3 regions of the Paenibacillus hamazuiensis genome follow, and region 3 is predicted to be linked to each of the others. Evidence: riboswitches for the same ligand, from Rfam matches in the RefSeq annotation. Region 3 holds a riboswitch; each other region holds the start of a gene.
What was found. A riboswitch is a leader RNA that binds a small molecule or an ion and turns the genes downstream of it on or off. The one in region 3 is predicted to bind cyclic di-AMP.
Positions count from the first base shown of each region.

Region 1: another riboswitch for cyclic di-AMP. It lies ahead of MYS68_RS11560 (CAP domain-containing protein); the one in region 3 lies ahead of MYS68_RS21355 (TrkH family potassium uptake protein).
Region 2: another riboswitch for cyclic di-AMP. It lies ahead of MYS68_RS29095 (C40 family peptidase); the one in region 3 lies ahead of MYS68_RS21355 (TrkH family potassium uptake protein).

Region 1 is NZ_JALRMO010000001.1:2,617,298-2,621,411, reverse strand. Features, by position in the region: gene MYS68_RS11570 (AbfB domain-containing protein) at 1-629, shown strand, start outside; gene MYS68_RS11565 (FUSC family protein) at 731-1,771, shown strand; gene MYS68_RS11560 (CAP domain-containing protein) at 1,843-2,499, opposite strand; cyclic di-AMP (ydaO/yuaA leader) riboswitch at 2,506-2,640, opposite strand; gene MYS68_RS11555 (malate:quinone oxidoreductase) at 2,955-4,114, shown strand, end outside.
Region 2 is NZ_JALRMO010000001.1:6,629,847-6,633,960, forward strand. Features, by position in the region: gene MYS68_RS29085 (M1 family metallopeptidase) at 1-1,500, shown strand, start outside; gene MYS68_RS29090 (hypothetical protein) at 1,511-2,323, shown strand; cyclic di-AMP (ydaO/yuaA leader) riboswitch at 2,599-2,737, shown strand; gene MYS68_RS29095 (C40 family peptidase) at 2,741-3,214, shown strand; gene MYS68_RS29100 (helix-turn-helix domain-containing protein) at 3,419-4,114, shown strand, end outside.
Region 3 is NZ_JALRMO010000001.1:4,956,759-4,960,872, forward strand. Features, by position in the region: gene MYS68_RS21345 (cation:proton antiporter) at 1-593, opposite strand, end outside; gene MYS68_RS21350 (potassium channel family protein) at 606-1,271, opposite strand; gene MYS68_RS21355 (TrkH family potassium uptake protein) at 1,314-2,681, opposite strand; cyclic di-AMP (ydaO/yuaA leader) riboswitch at 2,753-2,899, opposite strand; gene MYS68_RS21360 (CPBP family intramembrane glutamic endopeptidase) at 3,121-4,114, shown strand, end outside.

The sequences.
Region 1 (4,114 bases), 2.3 Mb from region 3:
GGGACCATCGTTTTGATCCGCAAACCTTTGCGCTGTGGGGGACGCACTATGGAGACAACGGGCAGGGGCCCAATATGGCCAATGCTTCATGGGGCTATGACGACAAGGACGACAAAGTGCCGCGCGGTTACTTGGCCCTGGATCCGGCTAGCCTGATTTCCAATTATTTCAGCAATCTGGGCAATTTCAGCACGACCTATACGAAGAATCCGTTCACAGCCGGAAAGGTTAATCGGATAGAAGCTTCCAACATCAGCGACGCCTTTATCCGCCACGCGAGCGGCAGGGGGAGAATCGATTCCGGAGTCAGCCCTGCCGCCGATGCGGAATGGAGAATCGTGAAGGGCTTGGCGGATCCGAACGCCATTTCTTTCGAGTCCGTAAATTTCCCGGGTGAATTTCTGCGCCACAAGAACGGGGAGATATGGCGGGAACCGTACAGCAACAATGCTTTGTACCTGGCCGATGCAACCTTCTATAAAGTACCGGGGCTTGCCGACAGCAATCTGGCATCCTTCGAATCCTATAATTTCCCCGGCAGATACATCAGACATCGCAATAGCTTGCTTTATAGCGAAGCGGTTTCCAGCGATTTGGACCGCAGAGATGCAACTTTCATCATACGATAATAGTTCCGGTTTTTCATCCATCCAGCCGTAACTATCGATTGGATTGGTTCTCTTCCTCTGGTACAATATGAAAAGTACAAACAGTCCAAGGAGGGGACACCATGACATTCGGAGCCCGCATGCTCAAGACAGGAATCGCTGTCACGCTGTCCCTGTACGTCAGCACATGGCTTCATTTTTCCCCGCCGGTGATTGCCGCGGTGGCGGCCATTTTCGCGCTGCAGCCCTCGATATACCGGTCTTGGCGGCATTTCCTCGAGCAGGTGCAGACGAACACGCTCGGCGCCGTTATTGCGCTGCTGGCCGGAACGTATTTCTCAAAGGAGCCGATCGCCATCGGCGTCGTCTGCATCCTCGTCATCATGCTCTGTATGAAAATCGGGATGGGAGAGTCCGTCGGTTTGACGCTGGTGACGGTCGTGGCGGTGATGGAGGCTTCCGGACAGTGGGAATTTGCACTGAACCGCTTCCTGCTCAGCATGATCGGGATATTATCGGCTTTTGTGCTCAATATTGCATTCATGCCCCCGGATCCGAAGGTGCAATTCAACAAGCAGATCCATTCGGTTTTCAATCAGCTGTCCTTGCTGCTTCGCACCGCCATTTCCGATGAGATGAAAGAGAAGGTGTTTCGGGAACAAAAGCAGGAGCTGGAGGATGCTCTGCACTCGCTTACGGATAAATATAAGCTGCTGGAAGAGGAGCTGAAGAAGCTGAAGCGGGCTAAGTACCGACGGACGCGTCAGATCGTTGTGTACAAGCAGCTGCTGCAATGTTTGCAGAAAGGCTACGAGGTGCTGGAGGATGTACATGAGCATTACTTTCAATCGGAGCGGACACCGGACATCGATATGAGCTATGACCGGCATTTGGAAAAGCTGATTAAGTTCAACGAGCATATTTTGCTCAAATTTGAGGAAAAGGTAAAGCCGGAAAGCTGGAACTCCGCGTCTGTCAAGGAAGCGAACGATGCGTTCATGAAGCACGCGACAAACTGCTACAACGAAGACAGAGACGGTTCGCTGCGGCTTTTTATCGTCGCCGCGGCGATTTACGATTACGGGTATCAGTTGATTCGATTGGATCGTCTGGTAGAGTGCATGGACACGGATGACCATGAACCGGCCGGTTCAGAAGGATAAGTATGGAAAAAGCAAAGCCAGGCTTGCATGAGCATGCCTGGCTTTGCTTTTTTGTTTTGGGAATACGTTCATTAATTCGCGATGAACTCCTGCACCCACTCGCCATTATAATAGGCGACCCCGATTTTCGTGTAATTCGGGCTCAAAATGTTTTGCTTATGGCCGGGACTGTTCATCCAGGCGTTCATGACCTCTTGCGGCGTCTTCTGGCCCATCGCGATATTTTCGCCCGCGTAGGTGTAGCTGATGCCGTAAGAATTCATCATATCGAACGGGGAGCCGTAGGTTGGCGACGTATGATCAAAGTAATGATTATTGTACATATCTTTGGCTTTATCGAGGGCCATTGCCGCCAAAGCTTGGTCGACAACGAGCGGTTTTACTCCGGCATTGGCGCGCTCTTGATTGACGAGAGCGACGACTTGATCCGCATAAGCGGACTGGGAGGAGGAAGACGGGGCCGCCGAGTTCCCGGTTCCCGGAGCGCTAGGCTGCGCAGCAGTGCCAGGGACGATCAGCTTCATGCCGGGCCAAATGATGTTCGGGTTCGCGACCTGCGGGTTCATGCGGATCAGTGTGCTGAGCGGGATGCCCTGCCTTACTGCAATTTTCCACATCGTGTCCTGTCCGGTCACGGTGTACGTTGATGCCGCGGATGCCGCTCCGGCTCCGACGACCATGCTGAGTGCAAGCGCACCCGCGATGATGACTTTTTTCATCTTCATGATACGAATCTCTCCTTTTTTTACGGCCTGCGAGGTTAGCTGACGGATTAGGGTCAAAGAGGAAACACCCCGCCATGGTGAGTGGCTTCACCCCGGTAAATGGGTCCCCCGCGCTTTCTGACGAAGCTTCGGCCTTATTAGCACTCAGCCCCAAATAAAGGCAAAACGGTGCCCTGGGCCTGAGTTCGTTCCATTGTAGCACGCTTGTCCGTAAGCTTCATTGATCAAAACTTTCCAGCACTTCTATAGGTAAAATCTGCTCGAATTAGGTTTCTTCGTCGCGCTTCTTGTCGTATGGCTTATAACTATCATATAATAGTAAAGACGTGTTTAATCCATAGGGTTAAAATAGAGCCGGAAAAGGGGTGTGACCTGGTCGCACCCTGGCTTGCTGTGGAAGCCTACGCACAGGCGCCACCATTTTTTTCTTCAAATACTAGCGTGATGGGACGGTAAATATGAGCAACAGACAAACTAAAACAGACGTTATCTTGATTGGTGCCGGAATTATGAGCGCAACTTTAGGGTCACTGCTGAAAGAATTAGTACCGAACTGGGAAATTACAGTGTTTGAGAGGCTTGCAAGCGCAGGAGAGGAAAGCTCTAACGAATGGAATAATGCGGGTACCGGCCACGCATCATTGTGCGAGCTTAACTATACCGTGGAAAAGTCGGACGGAACCATCGATATTAGCAAAGCTGTTAAAGTGAATGAAGAATACCAGGTTTCCAAGCAGTTTTGGTCTTATCTGGTAAAAAGCAATTTGATTCGTAATCCGCAAGATTTTATCATGCCGCTACCTCATATGAGTTTCGTACAAGGGGAACAAGACGTTGCATTTCTTAAAAAACGTTTTGAGGCGATGTCGGGCAATCCCTTGTTCCAAGGGATGGAGTTTTCCGACGATCCGGATAAACTGAAGGAATGGATTCCGCTTATGATGAAGGACCGGGGCTCGAATAAACCTATAGCAGCTACCAGAATCGAATCCGGAACGGATGTCAATTTTGGCGCTTTGACGCGCATGTTGTTCGCCCACTTAAAAAGTAAAAATGTCGACATAAAATTCAAACATAATGTGGATGATATTAAACGTACGAGCGACGGCTTATGGGAATTGAAAGTTCGTAACATCGACAGCGGTGCGGTCGAACGGCATACGGCAAAATTCGTCTTTATCGGCGGCGGCGGAGGAAGCCTGCATCTGCTGCAAAAGTCCGGCATCCCGGAAGGAAAAGGAATCGGCGGATTTCCGGTTAGCGGACTATTTATGGTGTGTCAAAACCCGGACGTCGTAGCGCAGCATCATGCCAAAGTATATGGCAAGGCAGCGGTCGGCGCGCCTCCGATGTCTGTTCCGCATCTTGATACAAGATATATCGACAACAAGGAATCGTTGTTATTCGGACCGTTTGCCGGATTCTCGCCAAAATTTTTAAAATTCGGTTCGATGTTTGATTTGATAACTTCCGTCAAACCGCACAATCTCGTAACGATGATGGCGGCAGGCGTAAAAAATGCTTCACTGACCGCATACCTGATCAAGCAAGTGATGTTATCGAAGGAACAACGTATGGAAGAGCTGCGGGAATTCGTACCGAATGCCAAAAGCGAGGA
Region 2 (4,114 bases), 1.7 Mb from region 3:
CCGGATGACGGCAACAAGGAGGACCGCACGCTGCTCAAGGTCACTTTGCCCAAGCCGGTGGCCCCCGGCGAGAAGCTGACGCTGCGGACCGATTTTACCGTACAGCTCCCTACCGTGTTTGCCCGCATGGGCTACCTGGACGACTTTATTATGGCCGGACAATGGTTCCCGAAAATCGCCGTCTATGAGCCGGCGGGAACAAGGGGGCGTGCGGAAGAAGGCTGGAGCATTCACCAGTATCACGGCAATTCCGAGTTTTACGCCGATTTCGGCATCTATGAAGTGAAGGTGAAAGTGCCTTCCAAATATACGGTCGCCGCGACGGGTTTCCCGACGAGACCTCCGGTCGACGACGGGCAATGGAAAACATACAGCTTCTACGCCGATGACGTGCACGATTTCGCCTGGTCCGCCTCGCCGAATTTCGTCTACGTCGAAGAGCCGTATGCGACTGCCAATTTGCCCGGGGTCAAAATCAAGCTGTACCTCGATCCGTCCCACGAAGCGCTCAAAACCCGCTACATGACCGCCGCCAAAAAAGCGCTCGCCCGCTACTCGCAGTGGTTCGGCAGCTACCCGTACTCGACGCTGTCGATCGTGGTTCCTCCGAAGGGGGGCAATGGCGCCGGGGGGATGGAATATCCGACGCTGATCACCAGTTGGGCCGCCGAGGAAGAGAAGCCCGATCTGGAACTGGAGCGCGTGCTCGTTCACGAAATCGGCCATCAGTTTTGGTACGGCATGGTGGCGTCGAACGAGTTCGAGGAAGCTTGGCTCGATGAAGGCTTCACCTCTTATGCCGAAGATAAGCTGATGGAGGCGGAATACGGCGTACGTCCGAACCTGCCGGTCGAGTCAAGTTACATTACCGCACCGGAGCCTCTCAAGCAGCTTGCCTGGAAGTACAAGGGACACGACGAGTATGCGGAAAACGTGTACACCCGAGCCAAGCTGGTGCTCAAATCGATCGAACGGCAGGTCGGCCCGGAGCTTATGGAACGCATCATGAAAAACTACTTCCAGCAGTGGAAATTCAAGCATCCCACTACGGCCGATTTTCAGCGCATCGTCGAGGATACGACGAAGGCGGGCTGGGACGACTTTTTCAAGCAATATGTATTCGGCGGCATGATGACGGACTTCGCGGTCGACGGCATCCGCGTGAAACCGCTGGAGCATGACGGTCTCACGCTTTACGAATCGAGCGTGCTTATTCGCAAGCTCGGCGGCAGCTACGGCCACGTTCCGATCGTATTCCATTTCGCCGACGGCTCGCAAACCGGCAAAGTGTGGGAAGGCACCGAGAGCGAAGTCATTTTCAAGCTGACGCACTCCTCCCCCGTCGACTGGGTCGCCATCGATCCCCATTATACGAACGTGCTCGAGAACAAACATATCAACAGCTTTATGAGAACGAACGTGGACCCGAAGCTGGCGATGCGCTGGAATCTCGGCTCCGTCAAATTTATTGAGACCTTGTTCGGCTGGGTCGCATGGTGAGGTGAAGAAGATGCTAATAACAATCAAGGAAGGCTGGAACATGGCGTGGAAGCAGCCTTTCGCCGTCATCGCCCTGTTCGTTTACAATCTGATATGGGGACTTGTTTTATACAAGCTCGTCTACTCCATCATCGTTCCGCTGCTTCACCGTTATCCCGGAGCCGACATGGGCCGCGAAGCGGCCCGTCTCTTCTGGATCGAGAGCCAGTTTCAGCTGTCGAAAACCGACCTGCTCCAACCGTACCTCTGGTGGGCGTTCGTCCTGCTCGTCACCCGGATGCTGCTGACTCCGCTGCTGAACGCCGGCCTCTTCTTCTCGCTTCACCATACCGATCTCAATTCCGGCTATCGCTTCTTCCGCGGCATTCGCCAATTGGCCGTGCCGTTTCTCGGCCTGTACGGTCTTCGGATGCTGCTTACGCTCGCCCCGCTGTGGTGGGTCCTCCCTTCCGCCGCCGGCGTGCTGAAGACCCGGTTTACCTACGAGTCGATCGCGGCGGATCTGCTGCCGATCCTTGCGGCGTACCTGGCGTACGGATATCTCCTTCATCTGGTCTTCATGTACCTGCAGTTCTCGATAACGGGCGGCCGCCCCTCCTGGGAAGGTCTGCTCACGATGGGCCGGGGGATTTTGCCTGCTCTCGGCGCTTCCATCCTGCTGCTGCTCGTCGGCTTCCTCCTGACCGCGGTCGTCATGTCCGCTTCAATGATATGGGCCGGATTTTTCGCCCTGCTCGGGTACCAGGCATACCGGCTGGCGCAAATGTTTTGCAAAGTATGGGCCATTTCGGCCCAATACCGGATTTGGCTGGCGAAGGCGTAAATTGTCGAAATCGACAATCGTATAGATAGAGCAGGATTTGACACAGGATCGGGCTCCGTCTCTTTACAGAGGCGGGGCCTGATTCTTTTTTGCGCAGAAAACCCGCATAAAACAAGCGTTTGGCGATCTGTCGTCTGATTTTAAGAGCTAGTCCTAAAAACAGGTGATATTCGGAGATAAACGTACCTTTTTCGAGGTTTTTTGTGAAAATTTTGTGTCCCGAGCAGGAATTTCGCTTTTTTTGACGAATTTGAAGTACCAGCAACAAAATCAACAAGAAAAACTTGCCGAATTCCCTCACCAGAGGGAAACGGGGGAACCACTTCCGGGTGAATTGATCTCGATTTCAAGTGATCATAGGGAACCTTCAACCGAACCCTAAAGCTAACCTCGTAGGCACAGGAAGGGGAACTTGTTTTGAAAAAGTTTGCTGTACTCGTGTTTACCTTGGCGATGTCCGTCTCCATCGGAGCGGGCAGTGTTTTCGCGGAAACGCCGCTGAGCCAGGCGGTCAATTCGGTGATGGGAGCTCCGTACAAGTACGCGGGCACCACCGAGAAAGGCTTTGATTGCTCCGGCTACACGTCCTACATTTTCGCGAAATTCTTCAACACGAAGCTGCCTCATTCGTCCAAGGATCAAGCACAGGAAGGCACATGGGTGGACAAAGATGATCTTCGCCCGGGCGATCTCGTATTTTTCAATACGGATGGCAAAGGAATCTCGCATGTAGGGATTTATGTCGGGAACGGCCAATTCTACCACTCCGCCACCAACAAGGGAATCACCGTAACGAAGCTGGATGATTCTTACTACAAGAAACGTTACGTGACCGCCCGCCGCGTCCTTTCGGACGAGCAGTACGAGCAAGTCATGACCGACTCCCCGTAAGGAGCCGACCCGGTAAAGCCCCTCAGAGCGATCCCTTTTTGTGAAGGACGGCGCGCTCTGAAGGGCTTTATGTCTTTAGGACCGGTGGAAAAAAACCTCTCTTTGCCTCGTCCGCCAGCCAGTGTATACTATATTTATACCGTAAGAGGGGTCGAGTTCCGCATGCTTGCAGGAAGCAAAAAAATAAGAGAGATTCCCAGATATATGAAGCTTCTCCTGGCATTCAGCCTGCTGATCGGGGCCATCCCCGTGCTGGCTTTAGGCTTGTTTTCCTATTATATTGCGGCGGGAGACGCAGAGCAAAAGACGAAGGAAAGCCACATGCAGCTTCTTTCGCAGACGCAAATGCGCATCGAGCAGTCCATGAAGACGCTTGAGCTGACGGCTATTCAGTTTGCGAACTCCCAGCTGGTCACCTCGTCGCTGAGTGAAACGATCGACGTGACGGACCTGACCCGAATCCGAAACCTTTATACGGGTCTTTATAATCTGCAAACGCTTCCCGGAATTAACGAGGGTTATTTGGTCGACCTGCAGCACGACTGGCTGATGAGCTTTACCTCCGTTATTCCTTTGAGCGGGCATCCGCTGCATGACGATCTTGCGGCATATGCCAAGCGGCCGAACAATATGTTTTGGGATACCGGATACGCGCCGCCGACCGGCGGCGGCGACGGGAGCAGCAACCGGAGTGAAACGATTCGCATGGTGCAGAAGCTGCCGATTTTGCCCTTCACCCAGCAGCCCCGGGGATTTCTGATCATCGAGATGCTGAAGACGCAGTTCCGGACGCTGATTGCCGGCAGTACGGAGCAGCTCGGTCGCATGTATATTTTGGACCGGGATGGGGTCGATTTTTTGGCGAAGAGCGATCAGGAGGTCGTTCCTTTTAATCCGATG
Region 3 (4,114 bases):
GCCGTGACGGCAAACTCCTCGATGCCGGAGGCGAGACTGATCTGCTGCCCGCCGACGATGACGCCGAGCAGGGTGAACGTCAAAATCGATCCGGTCGCATCGTTAAACGCCGACTCGCTCTCCACCGTCTCCCGCACCTTCGTGCGGATCTTCACCTGCTTGAACACCGGAATCAGCGTCGCCGGATCGGTCGACGAGATGATCGCGCCGAGCAGCGCCGCGTACAACCACGGCAAACCGAGCCAATAATGCGCGACGACGGTTACGGCCCCGCAGGTAACGAGCACGCCGGGAACGCTCAGCAGGGTGACCGTGAGCCATACCTTTTTCAGCCCCGATAACCGGATGTTGCGCCCTCCGTCGAACAGGATGAGCGCCGAGCCGATCGTCAAAATAAACTGGTTCGTAAACGAGCTGCTCGTCTCCGTTACCAGATGCAAAGCTTGTCCCGCTATGATGCCCGCAACCAAAAAAAGAGCGACATCCGGCAGTTTCAGCCAGTTCGCCGCTTTTCCGAACACCATGCCGAGCGCGAAAATCAAAATCAGCAAAAAAATGACATGGTGAATCATTTCCGTTATGTTGTTTTGCATGAAAAACCTCCGTTACCTGCGGATGACCTGGCTTTCGAATTCTTCGATCTGATCGTTCGTTCCAATGACGACCATCACGTCGCGTTCTTCAACGGTATCCGTCGCCGTAGGGGCGATGATGACGCCGTGCTTCTTATTGATCGCAACGACGCTGCAGCCGTATTTGGCCCGCGGGTCAAGCTGTTTGAGCGTGCAGCCGGACAGCTTCTTCGGTACGGACAGCTCCGCGATCGTGTAGTCCTTGGACAGCTCGATGTAATCGAGCAGGTTGGGCGAAACGAGCTGGTGCGCGACGCGGATCCCCATGTCCCGTTCCGGGAAGATGACCCGGTCGACCCCGATTTTCTCCAGCACCTTGCCGTGCAGCTCGGAGAGCGCCTTGGCGACGACCGTTTTGACCCCGATGTCCTTGAGCAAAATCGCCGCAAGAATGCTGGCCTGAATATCGTCTCCGATCGCGACGACCGCGCAGTCGAAATTGCGGATGCCGAGCGAGCGAAGCACCTCTTCGTCCGTCGCATCGGCGACGACCGCGTGCGTGAGCACGTCGCTCATTTCTTCGACCGCTTCCTCGTCCTGATCGATGCCTAGCACCTCATAACCGAGCTGAACGAGCTCCTTTGCAAGACTCGAGCCGAAACGGCCCAACCCGATGACCACATATTGACTACCTTTCATCTCCCACAATCTCCCTTTTTCCGGTTCATCCGAAACGTTTTTCTAGCCAATCGTAATTTTCCCTTCCGGGTATCTGTAAAGCTCTTTTTCCACTTTCGGCCCCAGCGCGTAGGCGAGCGTGAGCGGTCCGAGCCTTCCGATAAACATCATCAGCGCGATCAAAATTTTGCCGACCATCGACAAATCCGGCGTAAGCCCCATCGTCAGCCCGACCGTGCCGAACGCGGAGGTCACCTCGAACAAAATCATCAGGAAGCTGCGAGGCTCCGTCGTGGACAGCACCATCGACACGAATATAACGAGAAACAAGGCAATCATCGTCATCGTGATCGCTTTTAAAATGCGATCCTTTCCGAGCCGGTAACGAAACAGCACGATATCTTCCTTGCCGCGGATCATCGCGATCATGGCGCCGATCAGCGTCGTGAACGTCGTCGTTTTAATACCGCCGCCCGTCGAACCCGGAGAAGCTCCGATAAACATCAGGATGATGATGAAAAATTGCGAAGCCTGCCTCATGCCCGCGATATCCAGCGTGTTCGGCCCTGCCGTACGGGGCGCAACCGACTGGAACAGCGCTCCCCATATTTTGCCGGACCAGCCGAGCGGCGCAAGCGTCTTCGGGTTGGTGAACTCGAAGATGAAGATGACCACCGCCCCGATCACGATAAGCGCCCCGGTCATGCTGAGCACCACCTTGGAATGCAGCGACAGCTTGCGGTGCTTGCGGAACTCGAGCAGGTCGGATATGACAATAAACCCGAGACCGCCGAGAATGATCAGCCCCATTGCGACGATGTTCACCACCGGATCGTCGACAAACGACGTCAGGCTGCTGAACGGCCCGGTAATCGAACCGAACAGGTCGAAGCCGGCGTTGTTGAACATCGATACGGCGTGAAAAATCCCGAAATAAATCGCCGTCCCGGGACTCAGATCCATCGACCAGCGGATCGAGAAGATGACCGCGGCAATGAACTCGATCGTAAGCGAGTAGAAAATCACTTTACGGATCAGCCGAACGATCCCTTCCATGCTACCCTGGTTCATCGCTTCCTGCAGGACGAGCCTCTCCTTTAAAGAGATCCGCTTCTTCAGCATAAATGCGACCAAGGTGGACATCGTCATGAACCCGAGGCCGCCCACTTGAATAAGCAGCATGATGACGATTTGCCCGAACTTGGTAAAATACGTGCCTGTGTCGACTACAACCAGCCCCGTCACGCAGGTGGCCGAGGTCGCCGTAAACAGCGCGTCCAAAAACGGCATCGGCTGCCCGGACGCGGTGGCGATCGGCGTAGTCAGGAGCAAGGCCCCCGCGAAAATGATGACGGCAAAGCCGATCACCAAAATTTGCGGCGGAGTCAGCTCCAGCTTTTTTCTCGTTCTCTCCACGACTGAGTTCATCATCCTTTTTTGCCAAGCGGGCTTTTTTTGGGCAAACAAAAAAGACACTGGAAATCCAATGCCCGCTTATGGTTGGTTCCTGATAAAAAAGCCTACGAGGTTAGCTGTCGGGTTCGGGTTTCAGGCACCCTATCGGCGTCAAGCGATTCCGCTTCTTGCCAAATTCACCCCATTACTCATGGTTCCCCCGTTTTCCAAAAGAAATTCGGCTTTTATTCAATTGATATGAATTATATGCGCTTTATTGTGAAAGCTCAAAGTCATTTTTCATTCATTTGGTTTGATATTCCGATCAAATGCATATTTTAGAGAAGACCGGGAAGGGGCTCGCTTTGCTTTTCGGCGATTTGCCTCCGCATGCTTTTATTATCTGTTTAAAAATGAGATAATCTGACAAGAAGCCGAAACGCAAAAATCGACTATTTTTTCGAAGGAGTAATTCATGGCTACCCTTTTATTCAACCGTCGGCTGCTTATGCTGGCGCTTGCCGGCATCCTGCTGTATACGGCGGTCGCTCTCCTTTCGCAGAGCGGAGAAACCACGGAAACGGAGCGTCAGGCGGCGGATGTTCCTTCCATCAGCAAGCGGGAAGCGGCCGATGCCGCAGCCGCCTTTTTAAAGTCCGAGTATGGAATTTCGGGGAAACCGGAAACGTTCGTCGCCTATCAGTCCCGCAAAACGTTCAGCGGGTATTTGCAAAAAGCGGATTTATACGATGATTACGAGAAAAAATGGATCGCCGAATTTCCGCTTGATTTTTTCGAGGTGGAGGCCTATGTGCCGGGCAGCGGGGAGCGATATTACGTCGAGGTAAACTTTACGAACGGCCATGTGACCGCGTGGAGCAAGGACATTCCGAAAGCCGCCAAACGAGCGGACGTTGATACCGCTGACCGGAAAAAGCTGGCCGAGCAGGCACTGGCCAAACACGGATACGACCTGAACGATCTGCGGTATTTGAAGCAATCTCCGGAGGACGGCTCGTACATATTCGAAAGCGGAACGAAAACGATCGGCGAATCGAAGTTGCAGGTTCACGTGGCCGTTCAAAACAGGGAGGTCGTCCGGCTGGCTCCGCAGTTCAGCGTTCCGGAGTCTTACGAGACATGGCAGGACGAGCAGGACGAATCCGCCTCGCTGATGACCCGGATCAGTCTCACTTTTACGCTGCTTATGGTATTATTTGCGGTATACGCCGTCGTCAAGTACCGCAAATATATTACGTTTCACCATGGCCTGCTGCTGACCGTTATTTTCAGCACCGTTTATATTACCAACAACATCAATATGTATCCAGCGTTCAAAACGGGATACGGCGACCGTCTGGACGGATGGGAGGCGGTTACCTCGCTCTTTTTCATGAATTTTATCGTGTTTCTGATGGCCGCCGCCTTGTATGTCTCCTTGCTCGCCGGGCGGGAAATGTGGCAAAGCC